DNA from 4 places in the Mesorhizobium sp. M1A.F.Ca.IN.020.03.2.1 genome. Region 3 is predicted to be linked to each of the others. Evidence: predicted binding sites of a transcription regulator. Region 3 holds the regulator's gene; each other region holds the start of a gene.
The links. Region 3 encodes PhoB, which activates phosphate uptake and scavenging genes when phosphate is short. Its sites were predicted from a motif close to TGTCATNNANCTGTCAT; they were not measured.
Positions count from the first base shown of each region.

Region 1: the regulator PhoB is predicted to act here: its motif matches at 1,722-1,738, upstream of ugpB (sn-glycerol-3-phosphate ABC transporter substrate-binding protein UgpB).
Region 2: the regulator PhoB is predicted to act here: its motif matches at 2,107-2,123, upstream of EOA79_RS08070 (alkaline phosphatase).
Region 4: the regulator PhoB is predicted to act here: its motif matches at 2,696-2,712, upstream of EOA79_RS05735 (DUF1045 domain-containing protein).

Region 1 is NZ_RZSV01000023.1:33,042-37,485, reverse strand. Features, by position in the region: gene EOA79_RS06450 (EAL domain-containing protein) at 1-1,473, opposite strand, end outside; gene ugpB (sn-glycerol-3-phosphate ABC transporter substrate-binding protein UgpB) at 1,801-3,111, shown strand; gene ugpA (sn-glycerol-3-phosphate ABC transporter permease UgpA) at 3,182-4,066, shown strand; gene ugpE (sn-glycerol-3-phosphate ABC transporter permease UgpE) at 4,075-4,444, shown strand, end outside.
Region 2 is NZ_RZSV01000033.1:7,941-12,384, reverse strand. Features, by position in the region: gene EOA79_RS08075 (hypothetical protein) at 109-393, shown strand; gene EOA79_RS08070 (alkaline phosphatase) at 491-2,035, opposite strand; gene EOA79_RS08065 (MFS transporter) at 2,172-3,455, opposite strand; gene EOA79_RS08060 (TetR/AcrR family transcriptional regulator) at 3,534-4,151, shown strand; gene EOA79_RS08055 (hypothetical protein) at 4,365-4,444, shown strand, end outside.
Region 3 is NZ_RZSV01000070.1:9,059-13,502, forward strand. Features, by position in the region: gene EOA79_RS13825 (ROK family transcriptional regulator) at 230-1,465, shown strand; gene phoB (phosphate regulon transcriptional regulator PhoB) at 1,782-2,471, opposite strand; gene phoU (phosphate signaling complex protein PhoU) at 2,491-3,195, opposite strand; gene pstB (phosphate ABC transporter ATP-binding protein PstB) at 3,216-4,019, opposite strand; gene pstA (phosphate ABC transporter permease PstA) at 4,016-4,444, opposite strand, start outside.
Region 4 is NZ_RZSV01000020.1:13,817-18,260, forward strand. Features, by position in the region: gene EOA79_RS05720 (ABC transporter permease) at 1-14, shown strand, start outside; gene phnN (phosphonate metabolism protein/1,5-bisphosphokinase (PRPP-forming) PhnN) at 157-783, opposite strand; gene EOA79_RS05730 (alpha-D-ribose 1-methylphosphonate 5-triphosphate diphosphatase) at 780-1,919, opposite strand; gene EOA79_RS05735 (DUF1045 domain-containing protein) at 1,950-2,657, opposite strand; gene iolB (5-deoxy-glucuronate isomerase) at 2,807-3,619, opposite strand; gene EOA79_RS05745 (hypothetical protein) at 3,634-3,846, opposite strand; gene iolE (myo-inosose-2 dehydratase) at 3,911-4,444, opposite strand, start outside.

The DNA of each region.
Region 1 (4,444 bases), on a different contig from region 3:
AAGAGCAATGCCGATGCTTGCCGACACCAGCTCGCCGCCGGGCGACAGTTGGCTTTCCTGGCGTAGCTTGGAAAGCACCGCCTCGGCGATACGGCCGGCGGCCTGCGGGTCGGGAAGGTTCGGCGCGATGATGGCGAATTCGTCGCCGCCGAGACGGGCGAGCATCTGCCCATGGCGGAGCACGCTCGACGCGCATTGCGCCACCCTTTGCAGCACGGCGTCGCCGGCGGCATGACCGAAGAGGTCGTTGACTTCCTTGAAGCGGTCGAGATCGAGAAGCATCAGCGCGAGCTGCCCGCCCTTGCCGCTCGCCGTGGCGATCTCGGCCTCGAGCCGGCTGGTGAAGCTGCGGCGATTGGCAAGCCCGGTCAGCGGATCGAAATGCGCCAGGCGAAGGATCTCCTGCTCGGCCTTCTTGCGCTCGCGCATGTCGCGGACGGCGACGACGTCGTGAGGCTTACCGCAATAGTCGATGCTGCGGGCGATCAGCTCGACCGGAATGCGGGTGCCGTCCTGGCTGCGCAGCTCGGCTTCCTGCGCCTGACCGCTGCCGCCGGCGATGGCTGAGGCAACGCGTTCGCCGAAGAGGTCGCCGAGCGTCATCACGTTCAGCGTGCCGGGCGCGATGCCGCTCAGCGCCGCGATGCTGTCGTTGGCGCTGACGATGCGGCTGCCGTCGCAAACGATCAGCCCCTCGACCGCCGCGTTGGCCAGGCCGTGCATGCGCTGCGCTTCCGCCTGATGCCGGCGGAACCGCAGGTCGATGCGGAGCGCCGCGGCCGAGAGCACCAGAATGACCAGGCTTGCCGCCGCAGCGGCAAAGGCTTGCGACATCGGCGCGATGGTGAATTTTGAGATCTCTATCGAGGAGTCCGGATAGATCGAGACCGCCGCCATGGCGATAAAATGCAGTGTGCAGATGGCCAGTGTGAGCAAGACGGCGGCAGCGATCGTCGTAAGCGTCGACGGGCGGCGAAGCACGACGAGCAGCGAAAGCGCGGCAAGCGTGACGCCCGCCGCCAGCGAAAGAGCGACGAGCAGCTCGTTCCAGACGATCCTGCCCTGGACCTCGAACGCCGCCATGCCGGTATAGTGCATCACGGCGATGCCGACGCCGAGCACGGCGCCGCCGACAAGATAGTGATCAATGCCGCCGCGGATGGTGGCGATCCACATTCCGGCCGCTGTCAGAACTACGGAGGCGGCCAGCGAAAGCGCGGAAAGCTCCGCGTTATAGGCGTTGGGTATTCCCGGCGTGAAGGCGATCATGGCGACGAAATGCGTCGCCCAGATACCGAATCCGGTCGCCGTGGCTGCAATCAACAGCCATGCGTAGCGATTTCGACTGGTCGATTGCTCGACATGGCGAAGAAGATTGACCGCCGAGAAAGAGGAAATTCCGCAGATGAGCGCCGCAAGTGCGACCAACCTCAGATCGTGCTCGTACACGATGCAATTATAGACGGTCAACATTTGGCCCCACCTGATCTTCCCGCATCAATCAAGTTAAGATTGCTTAAGGCCCGACGGCTGAAGAATCGATTAGTGGACCTGCAACCGACGCGTGTGCCTCAGGTTGTAAAGGACGGATAAGGTTGGGCCGGCTGTCGCAATACGATGGTTGGAGTCGCTCAAATCCTAAGCCGGCAAGCAATCTGCCCGGCCGTGACCGATGCACGTTAGTTTAGGATCAGATGATGTTCATCGACGCATAACAAAACCGTTGTCCGATTGTCATGCGCAACACATACTGGTTCTGCGGAAGCCCCCCTTTCGCCAATCACAACGGGAGATGAAAACATGAAGCTCTTCGGCTTCGCGGCAGGTGTTGCCGCTACCTTGACCCTGCTTTCCACCACGTCCGCTTTCGCTGTCACGCAGATCAGCTGGTGGCATGCGATGACGGGCGCCAATGCGGAAGTCGTCGACAAGATCTCGAAGGACTTCAACGCCAGCCAAAGCGACTACCAGATCGTTCCGGTCTTCAAGGGCACCTATCCCGAGACGCTGAATGCAGGCATCGCCGCGTTCCGCGCCGGCCAGGCGCCGGACATCATCCAGGTGTTCGATGTCGGCACCGGCGTCATGATGGCGGCCGAGAGCGCGATCAAACCCGTGGCCGAAGTTTTGACGGGCGCGGGGATGACGTTCGATAAGAGCCAGTATCTGCCCGGCATTGTCGGCTACTATTCGAAGCCGGACGGCACCATGTTGTCTTTCCCTTACAATTCCTCCTCGCCGATCCTCTACTACAACAAGGACATCTTTCAGAAGGCCGGCCTCGACGTGAACAACCCGCCTAAGACCTGGAACGAGGTCTGGGAAGCGGCGAAGAAGATCAAGGCGAGCGGCGCGGCCCCTTGCGGCTACACCTCGACCTGGCTGACCTGGATCCATCTGGAAAATTTTGCCGCCTGGAATAATGTTTCCTGGGCGACCCAGCAGAACGGACTGGCCGGCGGCGACGTCGAACTCAAGATCAATGCGCCGATTTTCGTCAACCACTTTCAGGCGCTGGCTGACCTCGCCAAGGATGGCACTTTCAAATATGGCGGGCGCACCTCCGAGGCCAAGCAGATATTCCTTGCCGGGGAATGCGGCATCTTTACCGAGTCGTCGGGCGGGCTCGGCGATATCGTCAAGTCGGGCATGAACTACGGCATCGGCCAACTGCCGTATGACAGCGATGCCAAGGGTGCGCCGCAGAACACGACGCCCGGCGGCGCAAGCCTCTGGGTTTTCAGCGGCAAATCCGATGCGGAGTACAAGGGCGTCGCTGCCTTCTTCGCCTATCTCTCCAAGACCGAGGTGCAGGAATATCTGCACCAGAAGTCGGGCTACCTGCCGGTGACGCTGGCAGCCTATGAGGCGACCAAGAAGTCCGGCTTCTACGACAAGAACCCGGGCCGCGAGACACCGATCCTGCAGATGACCGGCAAGGCGCCGACCGAAAATTCGAAGGGTGTGCGCCTGCCCAATCTGCCGCAGGTGCGCGATATCCAGAACGAGGAGTTCGAGAAGATGCTGGCCGGCCAGGAAACGGCCCAGCAGGCGCTCGACAATGCCGTCTCGCGCGGCAACGCGGCGATCAAGGACGCGTTGGGCAACTAGACCTGGCCGAGGATGAAACGTCGCCCGCGCGGATCGGCGCGGGCGATCCTTGCTTGACGAGGAAACCAAGCTGACCCCGCGCGTCGTTTTCCCCAACAAAGTCCTGCCTTACCTGCTTGTGGCGCCGCAACTCGCCATAACACTGGTTTTCTTCTACTGGCCGGCCGGGCAGGCGCTCTACCAGTCCATGCTCAGGCAGGATCCATTCGGGCTGAAGAGCAAGTTCGTCTGGTTTGCCAATTTCCGCAAAGTGCTTGCCGACCCGGCCTATCTCAACTCGATCAAGGTAACGGTGGTATTTTCGCTTGCCACCGCAATCGTGGCCATGGCCGCGGCGTTGCTGCTTGCCGTAATGGCGGACAAAGTGGTGCGCGGGAAAGCGCTCTACCGCACGCTGATGATCTGGCCTTATGCGGTGGCGCCGGCGATCGCCGGCATGTTGTGGCTGTTCCTGTTCAACCCTTCGATCGGCTCGCTATCCTACGTGCTGAGAAGTCTCGGCATAGCCTGGGATCCGTTGCTCAACGGCAGTCACGCCATGATCCTTTTGGTTTCCGCCGCAGCATGGAAGCAGATCAGCTACAATTTCCTGTTCTTCGTCGCCGGGCTGCAGGCGGTGCCGAAGACGCTGATCGAGGCGGCGGCGATGGACGGCGCTCGCGAGACCAAGCGTTTCTGGACCATCATCTTCCCGCTGCTCGCGCCGACGACCTTCTTCCTGCTGGTCGTCAACACTGTCTATGCCCTGTTCGACACGTTCGGCATCGTCCATGCCGTCACCGGCGGCGGACCGGGCAAGACCACCGAGACGTTGGTCTACAAGGTCTACAATGACGGCTTCGTCAACCTGATCCTCGGCGACTCGGCGGCGCAGTCGGTGATCCTGATGGTCATCGTCATCGCGCTCACCGCCATCCAGTTCCGCTATGTGGAACGCAAGGTCCACTACGGCTGAGGCAAGCGATGATCGGCCAGTCCCCGTTGCGTGTCCTGATCGCCCATGCCGCTCTCATTCTCGGCATTTTGATCGTTGCATTTCCCATCTACTACACATTCGTGGCCTCGACACAGACGCTGCAGACGATCCTCAAGCCGCCCCTGCCGCTGCTGCCCGGTGACCAACTCTGGAACAATTACAGCGAGGCCCTGTTCGGCGGTGTCGGGCGCATCGGCGGCGTCAGCGTCGGCAGGCTTCTTCTCAACACGACGGTCATGGCGCTCGGCGTCGCGGTCGGGAAGATCTTCATCTCGATCCTATCGGCCTATGCCATCGTGTTCTTTCGTTTCCCGCTGCGCATGACCTTCTTCTGGCTGATCTTCATCACTCTGATGC
Region 2 (4,444 bases), on a different contig from region 3:
GCGAAAGGGGAGGCCCCGCCCCAAATAAATGGTCACTGATTCTTAAACGTCTTGGTGTGAAATGATTCTGTTAACCAAGGCGGAACCTTTGAGGGGCCGGGCAATTTCATGTTCATGACCGATCAGATGTCCAGATTGCGTCCGGTTTTCGCGTGGGCAGCGCTTGGCGTGCTTGTTGCGGCTGGCGCCGCGCAGTCGGCGGCTGCCCTGAGAGAAGCTGACCCCTCGCCCCCTGATGCCAAAACCGCGCAGCAGATGTTTGCCGACGCCCCGGACGGGGTCGACCCGATCGTCACCGGCCCGGTCAGCGCCGCATTCAAGCAGCGCCAGAAGGCAGCCAACTGCGACACCGCCGTCTGGCCGAGCATTCCCGCGACCTGCTATCCGGATTAATATTGCGACGGCTATCGACAAAGGTAGCACTCCGGCACACCCTCCTCTGCCGTGACGGACAGTCCGACAGGACAGAGAGGGTTGCCTGGCGCCGACCCTAAGCCGACCGCACCGGATCGAGCGTGACCTTGTAGAGCTGGTTGTCGTCGCGATCCATCAGCCGCACCGTTAGTTGCTCGGTGGCGCCGGAAATGTCGACCAGGCCGAAGAACTGCAGGCCCGCTGATGGCGGCAGGTTCTGGCCCTGCTCGGCGCTCGGCGCCTTGATGAACTTCAGCTCGGGCCCGAAGGTCATGTCGAGATCGTTGGGACCGAAGGTGCCGGCGTGGATCGGGCCGGAGACGAATTCCCAGAACGGGTTGAAATCCTGGAACTGCGCCTTGTCTGGATTGTAGTAATGCGCCGCCGTGTAGTGGACGTCGGCGGTCAGCCACACCGTGTTGGTGATCCCGGCGGTCTTGATGTAGCGCAGCAGGTCGGCGAATTCGAGCTCGCGGCCCTTCGGCGCGCCATTGTCGCCGTTGCTGACCGCCTCGGCTCCGACCTTTTTGGCCGCGTCGTTCCAGACGACGAGGCCGAGCGGCATGTCGGCGGCGATGATCTTCCAGGTCGCCTTGGAATTCGCCAGCTCGCGCTTCAGCCACTGCGTCTGCTGCTCGCCGAGCATGCGCGACTTCGGCGTCAGCGTGTCCTCCATGTCGGGGCCGTTCGGGCCGCGGTAGGAGCGCATGTCGAGGAAGAACACGTCGAGCAGCGGCCCGTGGGCGATCTTGCGATAGACGCGTCCCGGTTCCGAAGGCTCGTAGCGGATGGTCGTCATTTCATGGAAGGCGCGCGCCGCTCGGGCCGCCAGCACATGGATGGATTTTTCCGTGTAGCGGTTGTCGGCCGTCAGGTCCTTCGAATCCGACCAGTTGTTCACCACCTCGTGGTCGTCCCACTGGTAGAAGGTCGGGCAGATGGCGCTAAGCGCGAGCACGTGCTTGTCCATCATGTTGTACTTCCACTGGTCGCGATATTCGTCGATCATGACGACGTTCTTCCACTTGCCGCCGCCGGGCAGGTCGACCTCGTCCTTCATGGCGCCGTCGGCATAGATCGTGTCGCCGGAATGGAGGAAGAAGTCAGGCGTGTGCTTGGCGATGGTGGAGTAGGTCTTCATGCCGGTCTCGTCGATGCCCCAGCCCTGGCCGGCGGTGTCGCCCGACCACGCGAAGCGCACGTCGCGCTTCGACGCCGGCGCGGTGCGGAAACGGCCGACGATCGGCTCGGAGATGGCGTTGATGTCGGAAAGATCGGCGGCCGTCATCCGGAAGAAAATGTCCTGGTCGGCGGCGAGGTCGGTGAGCAGCCGCTTCACCGTATAGTCGCTGGCGGGCGAGGTATCGAGCGGCGCCAGCCTGACGGCGTCGGCGAAGCTTTCGGTGGTCGACACTTCGTACATCACGCGCGCCGGCCGGTCGGTGCGGGTCCAGACCATGCCGGAGGTGGCGTCGATATCGCCGGACTGGACGCCGTGGGTGAAGGCCGGGCGCTGATTGGCGCGCGAATAGTAAGGCAACGCGAGTCCGGAGGCGCCGACTAGGCCAAAGGCGCTGGCCGAGGTGACGAAAGCGCGGCGGGTTAACGAGAGCTTGTTCATGGCTGTCTCCGGATGGCGTTGAACGGGACCGCCAACCTCCGGCCTCAATGTTTCAGGCGCATATCGGAACCATGAAATTTTGATAACAGGTCACAGCTCTCCCCTTCTCCCCTTGCGGGAGAAGGGGAAGTCGCGCTTACGCCGCCTGCGGTTCCGGCTCAAAAGCCGGCTTGCTCGTGTTGATCAAGAGCGAAATACAGGCCGCGGCTATGCCGGTCATGCCGGCGATCAGGAAGGCAAGCTCGTAATTGCCCTGCAATTCGCGCATCGTGCCGCCGAAGGCCGCCGCCGCCGCGGCGCCCACTTGGTGGCCGGCGACGATCCAGCCGAACACGATCGGGCCGCTGCGGTCGCCGAAAGCTTCGTTGGCGAGCCTGAGCGTCGGCGGCACGGTGGCGATCCAGTCGAGCCCATAGAGCACGGCGAAGATGATCAGGCTGACGGCCGAGAAGCCGGAATAGGGCAGATAGATCAGCGACAGGCCGCGCACGGCATAATAGACGCCAAGCAGCTTGCGCGGATCGAAACGGTCGGTGAGCCAGCCGGACAGCGTCGTGCCGATCAGGTCGAAGATGCCCATCATCGACAACAGCCCGGCTGCCTGCACCTCGCCGATGCCCATGTCGCCGCAAAAGGCGATGAGGTGCGTGCCGACGAGGCCGTTTGTGGTGAAACCGCAGACGAAGAATGTGGCGAACAGGTACCAGAACACCCTGGTTCCCGCGGCACGGCGCAACGTGTTCAGCGTATGCGCCAGGAAATTGCCTTGCGCGGCCGGCGACACCGGCGGCACGTCGTCGGCATCGGCGCCATAACGCACCTGGCCGATGGAAGCCGGGCGCTCCGGCACCAGCAGAAAGACCAGCGGCACGAGAGCCGCCGTGGCAATGGCGATGGCAACGGCGACCGGCTTCCAACCTCCCGACTGAGCCAACGAGGCGAGCAGCGGCAGGAACACCAGCAGGCCGGTCGCGCTCGAGGCGGACATCAGCCCCATCACCAGGCCGCGATTGGTCTTGAACCAGCGATTGACGATGGTGGCGCCGAGCACGGTGGCGACCGCGCCCGAGCCGATGCCCGAAAATACCCCCCATGTGAGCAGCAGATGCCACGGCTTGGTCATCAGCAGGCTGAGCGCTGTGGAACCCGACATGATCAGCAGCGCGGCAAGCAGCGTGCGGCGTAGCCCGATCCGCTCCATCAACGCCGCGGCAAACGGCCCGGTGAGGCCATAGAGGAAGATGCCGACAGCGGCGGCAAGCGAGACGACATCGCGCCGCCAGCCGAAGCTCTCTTCCAGCGGCAGCATCATGACCGCCGGCGCGGAACGAAGCCCGGCGGCGATCAGCAGGCAGAAGAAGATGACTGCGACGACGACGAAGGCGTAGCGCTGGCCAAAGGGACGGGAATGAGCTATCATGTTACTGACCGGTACGTTGCAATGGAGCGGCGCCATTCATACGTACCGGTCAGTAACAATGTCAAGCGAGTTTGTTGAATGCCATCGGACAATAAAATTGAAGCGTCGATCAGCGGAGCCGGCACGGCACCGGCGCCGAAGGCTGCCGACAAGATCCTCGACGTGGCGCGCGATCTGTTCTATCGCGAAGGCATCCGGGCGATCGGCGTCGACGAGATCGTCAGGCGCGCCGGCGTCACCAAGCCCAGCCTGTACCGGACCTTCCCGTCCAAGGACGAACTCGCCGCTTCCTATCTGCGCAAGTACGACCTCGAATTCTGGCAGCGGTTCGACGACGCCGTGGACGCGCATCCTGGCAACCCGCGCGCGCAGATCATCGCTTTCCTCACCCGCGTCGGCAAACGCACGCAGAGGCCGGACTATCGCGGCTGCGGCATGACCAATGCGGCGGTCGAATATCCCGAGCACGGCCATCCCGCGCGGGTGGTGAGCGAGAACAACAAGCAGGAATTGCGCCGGCGCCTGCGCGCCATGGCGGCAGCGATGGGTGCGAGTGATTCCGATACGCTGGGCGATGGGCTGCTGCTGCTGATCGAAGGCGCCTATATCAGCGGCCAATTGTTCGGCCTCGGCGGACCGGCGGCATCAGTCGCCCGTAACGCCGATCTGCTGATTGAAGCCAGCTTGAAGAACTAGTGGTCCGCTGCTTCGGCGCTTTTCCTGCAACGTCGGCTGTTGGCGAAACCATCGAGGAGAGCGCCCCTCTCCCCGTCGCTATACAGGGAGAGGATGCCGGCAGGCAGGTGAGGAGCAGCACCGGCCTAGACAATTGACCCTTCGCGCCAACCCAGCTTCCTAGGCTCACGCGGGTTTTAACGCTACGCTGCTGCACCAAACGGAGGTCTTCGGATGCGCGCCTGGCTTGCTCTTACTGCCTTTGTCATCCTTGGTGGCTCGGCCCATGCCGGCGACATTTCCAGCGACTATAC
Region 3 (4,444 bases):
ACGGTTTTTGAGGTGGTCACGTACTTTTTTCGAGACCCGCAATAAATAATGACAGTGCCGACCGCTTCTGCCACTATCGCGGAACAGTTCGGGAGGAGGCGCAGCCCGGTCCACCGAAACTTGTAAGACCAGGACGGTTCGGGTGCCGGCGTGCGGGACTGAACCGATCTGGCGCGTCGCCGAGTCCTGTGCATGATCGAGAGGCCGCGCTGACTGGGAGGAGACAAAAATGTCGGTCGGAATCCGCCACGACGATCTGCGCCGGCGCAACCGCGCCATGGTGCTCTCGGCCGTGCGCCGGGCCGGCCAGCCGTCGCGCACGGAAATCGCCGCGACCACCGGGCTCAGCCATTCGACCATTTCGGCGATCTCTTCCGACCTGATCCAGGAAGGCGTCTTGGCCGAGAGCAAGCCGAGCGAGACCGCGTCTCTGAAGCGCGGCCGGCCACAGGTGGGCCTCGCGCTCAAGCCTGAGGCGGCGGCGGTGGTGACGGTGGTGCTGTCGCTCAATTTCCTCTCGGTCGCCGTTATCGATTATGCGGGCCAGGTCATCGCCGAGGAGCAGCGCCGCCTCGATACCCTCACCATGCCGCGCAACGAGCTGATCGGCGAATGCTTGGCGATCGTGCGGCGCCGGTTGGACGATCCGGACCTCGACGTCGGCAGCGTCGCCCGCATCGCCATGGGCATCCAGGGCATCACCGATTCCCATGCCCGCGCCATGCTATGGTCGCCGATCACGCCGCTGACCGACATTCCCTTCGCCGACATCCTGGAAAAGGAATTCGGCATTCCGGCCACCATGGAAAACGACTGCAACATGATGGCGGTGGCGCTGCAGTGGCGCGATCCCGACCGCTATCGCGACAATTTCATCGCCATCCTGCTCTCGCACGGCATCGGCATGGGCCTGGTGCTGAAGGGCGAGCTGTTCACCGGCACGCATTCTTCCGGCGGCGAGTTCGGCCACATGATCCATCGTCCGGGCGGCGCGCTTTGCCGTTGCGGACGCCGCGGCTGCGTCGAGGCCTATGCCGGCAACTACGCCATCTGGCGCAGCGCCATGAAGATGAGCGAGGACGCCGAGCCGGTCGATGTCGGCGACGCCGACATGCGGGCGCTCGCCGCCAAGGCGCGCGAGACGGATGGCCCAGAGCGCGAGGCCTATCGCCGGGCCGGGGAGGCGCTGGGCTTCGGCCTTGGCAGCCTGTTCGCGCTGATCGACCCGGCGCCGGTCGCCATGGTCGGCGTCAGCGCCGCCGCCTTTGACCTGATCGAGCCGGCGCTGCGCGAGGCGATCGGCCAGACCGCCGGAGGCCAGCATTCGAAGTCGATCTCCTTCGATACCGAGCCGAACGAATTGCCGCTGATCCGCGAAGGCTGCGCCGTGCGCGCGCTGACCTTCGTCGACCAGGAGATTTTCGCCCCGGGCGTGCAGGCAAGAGCGGGCAAGAACGTGGCCTGAGCAGCTTCGATAGCGATCGTTGGCTTCTGTGCGTCCTGCAGACGCCGGAGATTAGCGAAGGCCCCGCAGCTTCGTCATTCCAGGGCGGAGCAGGAGCGAAGCTCCGTCGCGGAGACCCTGGAATCCATGCCATTACCTCAATCGTCGGATGAGCGGAGCAGAATTTCTGCACCGCCGCGGCGCGTGGAAGTCGCGTGGATCGTCGGGTCTGCGCCGCGTCGCGACGCTTCGTGCTCCGCCCGTGGACGGCGAAGCACCAGCGTCTCGATAACCCGCCAGCTCAGATAGAACCCGTCAGACCTTCGGTGCCCTGGATCTAATCTTCCCTGATCGCGTAGCCCGCCCCACGGATGGTACGTATGACGTCCGGCATGCGGCCGTTGTTGACCGCCTTGCGCAGGCGGCCGACATGCACGTCCACGGTGCGCTCGTCGATATAGATCGTCTCGCCCCAGACATTGTCGAGCAGCTGGCTGCGCGAGAACACCCGGCCGGGATGCCGCATCATGAATTCAAGCAGCCTGAACTCGGTCGGGCCGAGCCGGATCTCGCTCTTCTTGCGGTAGACGCGATGCGATTCGCGGTCGAGGACGATGTCGCCGACCTTGAGCACGCTGGACAGCACCTCGGGCTTGGCGCGGCGCAGCAGCGCCTTGACCCTGGCCATGAATTCCGGCGTCGAGAACGGCTTGACCAGATAGTCGTCGGCGCCGGTCGAGAGGCCGCGCACCCGGTCGCTTTCCTCGCCGCGCGCGGTCAGCATGATGATCGGCAGGCGTTCGGTCTCGGGCCGCATCCTGAGGCGCCGGCAAAGCTCGATGCCGGACACCGCCGGCACCATCCAGTCGAGCACCAGAAGGTCGGGCACATTCTCCTGCAGGCGGATCTCGGCCTCGTCGCCGCGGGTCACCACCTCGACCTGATAGCCCTCGGATTCGAGGTTGTAGCGGAGCAGCACCCCCAGCGGTTCCTCGTCCTCCACCACCATGATGCGTGGCGCGATCATATAGCAGGCACCTTCGCTGTCAGGCCGCCGGCGCCGACATCGTCGTCTCGTCCTGCTTAGGACGATTCGCGGGCAATTGCGTGCCGGTCAGCACATAGTAGGCGTTCTCGGCGATGTTGGTGACGTGGTCGCCGATGCGCTCCAGATTCTTGGCGCAGAACAACAGATGCGTGCAAGCCGTGATGTTGCGCGGATCCTCCATCATGTAGGTCAGGAGCTCGCGGAAGACGGCGGTGTATTTGACGTCGATGCGCTCGTCGTCGTTGCGGAGCTTGGCGAGCGCCGTGGCGTCGCCGGCCGCGTATTCCTCGATCACGCCCTGCACCTGGATCAGCACCAGCTGCGCCATCGAATCGATGGAGTGCGAAAGGTCGCGCGGCGCGGCGCTGACGCCGACCGAGCCGACGCGCTTAGCGATGTTCTTGGCAAGGTCGCCAATGCGCTCGAGATCGCCGGCCATGCGGATGGCGCCAACGACGCTGCGCAGGTCGTCGGCCATCGGCTGGCGTTTGGCAATCAGCGTGATGGCGCGATCGTCGAGCTCGCGTTGGCGCGCGTCCATGATGGCATCGTCGGAGACCACGCGCTGCGCCAGCGCGTTGTCGGAATTCAGCAGAGCCTTGGTCGACGCGCCGACCATCGAGCCGGCAAGATCGCCCATGTCGCGGATAAGCTGGCTGATCTGCCTCAGATCCTCGTCGAAGGAAGCGACCGTATGGGCCATGGTTATGTCCTCGTATGAACTCAGCCGAAGCGGCCGGTGATGTAGTCCTGCGTGCGCTTCTCGCGGGGCGAGGTGAAGATCTTCTCGGTCCGGTCGAATTCGATCAGCTCGCCGAGATACATGAACGCCGTCTGCCGCGACACGCGCGCCGCCTGCTGCATGTTGTGGGTGACGATCACGATCGTGTAGTCGGCCTGCAGCTCGTCGATCAGCTCCTCGATCTTGGCGGTCGAGAGCGGATCGAGTGCCGATGCCGGCTCGTCGAGCAGGATGACCTCCGGCTTCACCGCCACGGTGCGGGCGATGCAGAGCCGCTGCTGCTGGCCGCCCGAAAGGCTCTGGCCACTGGCGTTGAGCTTGTCCCTGACCTCGTTCCACAGCGCGGCGCGCTTCAGCGCCTGTTCGACGCGATTGTCCATCTCGGCCTTGCTTATCTTCTCATACAGCCTGACGCCGAAGGCGATGTTCTCGTAGATCGACATCGGGAACGGCGTCGGCTTCTGGAACACCATGCCGATCTTGGTCCTGAGCAGGTTGAGGTCCTGCGAACGGTCGAGGATGTTCTTGCCGTCGAGCAGCACCTGGCCTTCGGCGCTCTGCTTCGGGTAGAGCTCGTAGATGCGGTTGAGCACGCGCAGCAGCGTCGACTTTCCGCAGCCCGAAGGTCCGATGAAGGCGGTGACGCTGCGCTCGGGCAGCGACAGGTTGATGTCCTTCAGCGCCTTCGACTGGCCATAGTAGAAGTTGAGGTTCTTGACTTCGATCTTGGCCTTCTCGGCGGTCGTCTCGGCTACGTTCAGGTCGGTGGACAACATCGGTTTCATCTGTCCTCTCTGCGTCCGGTAAGGCTGCGGGCGAAGATGCTCAGCCCGAGAACCGTCAGGGTGATTATCAGTGCGCCCGTCCAGGCCAGTTGCTGCCATTCCTCATAAGGGCTCAGCGCAAACTGGAAGATGGTCACCGGCAGGCTGGCCATCGGCGCGTTGAGATTGCTCGACCAGAACTGGTTGTTGAGCGCGGTGAAGAGCAGCGGCGCCGTCTCGCCCGAAATCCGGGCGATCGCCAGCAATATACCGGTGACGATGCCGGACAGTGCGGCGCGATAGGCGACCGAGCGGATCACCACCCAGCGCGGCGCGCCGATGGCGGTGCCGGCCTCGCGCAGCGCGTTGGGCACAAGGTTCAGCATATCCTCGGTGGTGCGCACGACGACGGGGATCACCAGGATCGACAGCGCCACCGCGCCGGC
Region 4 (4,444 bases), on a different contig from region 3:
CGCCGGCGGAGTAGCTTCCCTCGTCCGATCTCGGCAGGCAGCGGGGCAGATTTCAACTTCGCGTGCTGCACACATTTTTTGGACGTTGGCGCCGACATCAACAAGTCTCGGCCCAACCTCCCACTCGCAAGCCGGCATCACCTGAATCAATACACCTCAGATCATGTCCGAAAGGTCCGAAAACGCCATCGCCTTGCGCAGCACCTCGGCGAAACGGTCGCCGGCGATCTCTCTGGCGCCGCTGTTGTCGATGGAGGTGACATCCAGCCCGGAAAGCGTCACGCTGGTGCTGCGCGCCAGACGCGCCAGCACCTCGCCGCGCGATTCACGGCCGCGCGCCGCCAGCCGCTCGGCGAGGATCTCCGGCGCAGCGGTGATCTCGACCACCGCCAGGTTGGCATAGCGCTCACGCAGCGCCGGGATGACGGCACGGGAAACGTTGGCAACGGCGACATGACCATTGGCGATCGCCCAATCGACATCGGCCGGCAGGCCATAGCGCAGGCCGTGCGCGTCCCAGCAGATGACGAAGGCGCCGTCCGCTTCCGCCTCGGCGAAGGCGGCGTCGGCCAGCGTATCGTGGTCCTCGCTGGCGGAGTCGCTCGGACGGGTGATGACGCGGCGGACGAACTCCAGCCCCGTCTCGCCGGCAAAATGCGCCTTGGCGTAGCCGATCACCGTGTCCTTGCCGGCGCCGCTCGGCCCGACCACCACGACGAACACGCCGTTGCGGATCGGAAGCGTCTCGGTGAGCTCGCGTTCGATCAGCGCAGAAACCATCATGCGACGCGCCTGCCCTGACGCCAGACGTTGCGCACGACCGGCACATGCTGGTCGACGCGCACGCGCACGAGGTCGGCGCGCCGGCCGGGCTCGATGACACCGCGATCGCTAAGGCCGACCGCTTCCGCCGGGTTCTTCGAGACCATGGCGACCGCCTGCGGCAGCGAAATGCCTTCCACGACATCGCCGAGGAAGAAGGCGGACTGGATCAGGCCGAAGGGGATATAGTCGGACGACAGGATGTCGAGCAAACCGTCGCCGGCAAGCGAGCGCGCCGACACATTGCCCGAATGCGAGGAGCCGCGCATGACGTTGGGCGCGCCCATCAGCACGCCGAGGCCTGCCGCCTTCGAGGCCCTCGCCGCCTCCTCGGTGGTCGGGAATTCGGCAACGCGCACGCCCTGCTCCACCGCCTCGTCGACATGGCCGGCCGTCGCATCGTCGTGGCTGGCAAGCACGATGCCGCGCTCGCGGCAGGCGGCGGAAATGAAGACGCGGTTCGGCCCGGAATTCTTGGCCGATTCCGCCATACGCTTCTCGCAGAATTTCTGGAAGTCGCGGTCGGTCAGCTTCAGCTTGCGCTGGTAGTAATAGGCGTAGGTCTCGAGATCGACGAACTGGCGCTGGCCCGGCGCGTGGTCCATCAGCGAGGCGAGCTTCACCCTGTCGTCGGTCTCGAAATTGGCGAAGGCCTCGAGGCAGTCCGGCGCCGAGACCTCGCAGCGCAGATGGATGAAGTGGTCGGCCCTGAGCCGATCCTGGCGCACGCTGTCCTCGATCGCGTCGGCGAGCTTGCGCACGTCGTCGGACTTCAGGTCGGCATCCTCGTCCATGCCGACACGCAAGGCGTCGAGCACCGTGGTGATGCCGGCGGTCGCCACCTGCGCATCGTGGGCGAGCACGGCGGCGATCGGGTTCCAGCGCACTTTCGGACGCGGCGCGTAATGGCCTTCGAGGTGATCGGTGTGCAGTTCTACGAGACCCGGGATGATGTAGTCGCCGCCCATGTCCTCGCCGGTGCGGGCCGCACCCGGCTCGATCGCGGCGATCAGCCCATCGCGCAGCAGCAGCGAGCCCGCGACGATCTCGTCGGGCAGCACGATGCGGGCATTGTTCAAAACGGTCTCGGCGGTCATTTCAGCAGTCCTATCTCAGGCGGGCGGACATCAGGCGGTTTTTCTGGCCGGGCCGCGTCCAAGCACGTGGTGCGAGAGCACCATGAAGGGCGCGCCCGGTTCGGTTTCGACGAACAGCGTCAGCGCATCCACCGGCACCGGACGCTGCAGCACATCCGCGAACAGGCTGTCGATTGCAGCGCGAAGGCGCGGGCTTTCCTGTGGCCCGACCCGTCCGGAGAGCGTCATGTGGAAGCGGAACGTCTCGAAGACGTAGGGATAACCCCACTGGCAGAGGTTGCGGAACTCATCCGGCTTCAGCGAGTCTGGGCTGCGGCGCTCGATCTCGGCCTCGGTCAGCGGCGCGCGGAAGCGGTCGAAAGCGCGCACGACCTCGCCGGCGAAACTGTTGAGCGGCTCGAAAGGACTTTCCGGCACCAGCGCGAAAAAGCCGTCGATCTGGCCGACGACCAAACGCGGGATGACGACTGGCGGCGTGACCTCGGCGAAATCGTCGAGCGCCGCCCGCAGCGAGGCTTCCGATTCGCTGGGCGCCAGCCGGAACGGCGCCTTCAGCGTCGCGTGGAAGCCGTAGCGCCGAGCCGAGGCGGTGTGGAAGGCAACTTCCGCCGCCGACAGGGCACCCACACCCTCGACCGGCCGCGTCGGCGCGCCGAACGGGTCGCGCCCCAGCCAGTTGGCGGCGATCCGCGCCAACGGCTCATCCTGCCGCGGGGTAAAGTAAATGGCATAGCGCATCGAAAATCCTCGTCAGACCGCTGCCATAGGTGATTTCCATGACGGATTGACGAAGCTTTCATGGGTTTTCGAAGGCAACCCAGGCTCCGGCGGTCCTTAGCCGACGATTTTCCCGAACTGGACCAACAGGTTGAGGGCTATGAAAAATCTCACGCCTTCATCAGCCACTCATGCTCGGCGGCGTTGTGGAATTTCCATGTCCGCTTCGGGCCGGCCATGACATTGAGATAGTAGAGATCATAGCCGTGGCAGGCCGCACACGGGTGGTAGCCCTTCGGCACCAGCACGACATCGCCGTCCTCGATCGCCATCGCCTCGTCCAGATCGCGCACGCCATTTCTGTCGGCGTCGGTGTAGACGCGCTGGAAGGCGAAACCCTGCGGCGGGTTGAGGCGGTGATAATAGGTCTCCTCGAGATAGGACTCGGCCGGCAGATTGTCCTGGTCGTGTTTGTGCGGCGGATAGCTGGAGGTATGGCCGCCGGGCGTGATGACCTCGACCACCAGCAGCGAGTCGGCCGGCTTGCCCTCGGGCAGGATGTTGGTGACGTAGCGGGTGTTGGTGCCCTTGCCGCGCACTTCCTGACCGAGATCGTCGGGCGCAATGACGCGGGCGGGCAGGCTGCCGCCAAGACCGGGCGCCGAGCAGACGGCAAGCTCCAGCTCGGTGTCGGCGGTCACTGCCCAGTCGGAGCCTTGCGGCACATAGACCGACCAGGGCTTGCCTTCGAAGGGCGACATGCGCTCGCCGAGCAGGCCGAGATCCTTGCCGCCGGCCGCAGCCTTGCCCTTGCCGGTGACGAACACCAGGCAGACCTCGCGCTCGCCCGTCTTGCCGGCGGCCGTCTCGCCCGGCCGCAAGCGGTGGAGATCAAAACCCACGTAAGTCCAGCCCGCGCTTTGCGGGGTGACGTGGGCGACGTGGCCGTGGCCCTTGTCGGCCTTGACGAGCAGTTTCGACATTTTTGTCTCCTGGGTCATTCCTTCGGCTCGGCCGGAGGCTTGGGCTCCTCGGCCGGCTTGTAGAGGTAGAAGAACTGCCACACCGCGTAACCGGCGAAGCCGAGCGCGATTACCCCCCAGAACGGCGTGCCGGAGGCGAATTCGATCACCGACCAGATTAGGCAGCCGGCGACGACGGCAATGCGCCGCCACAGCGGTCGGAAGAAGGGGTGCTCATAGTCTTTCATCGCGCCAATCCGGGACTTGTCCAAACGCATCAGATAGACCGAGCGGCCGGACGAATCCACTCGTTTACGCCGGGAAGCCCTGCGTCTCGACCGTATAGCCGGCGGCCGTCATCACCCGCATCAGCTCCTTATGGCCGACCTCAGCCATCCTCAGCGGCGGGTTCTTTTTCGGATCCTGCTCGGCCTCGACCACGAACCAGCCTTCATAGCCGTAGTCGGCGAAGCGCTGGACGATCGCGCCGAAATCGAGCGAGCCGTCGCCGGGCACGGTGAAGGCGCCGAGCGCGACGGCATCGAGGAAGGACTGTTTCGTGCGGTCGAGCCCGTCGATCACGTTCATGCGCACGTCCTTCACATGGACGTGGTTGATGCGCTTGTGGTGGTTGTCGATGGCGCGCAACACATCGCCGCCGGCGAAGGCGAGGTGGCCGGCATCGAGCAGCAGCGGGATGCCCTCGCCGGAATGATGCATGAAGGAATCGAGTTCCGGCTCGGTCTCGACCACGGCCGCCATGTGATGATGGTAGGAAAGCGGCATACCCTGGTCGGCGCACCATTCGCCGAATTCGGTGACGCGGCGGCCATAGGCCTTCATCTC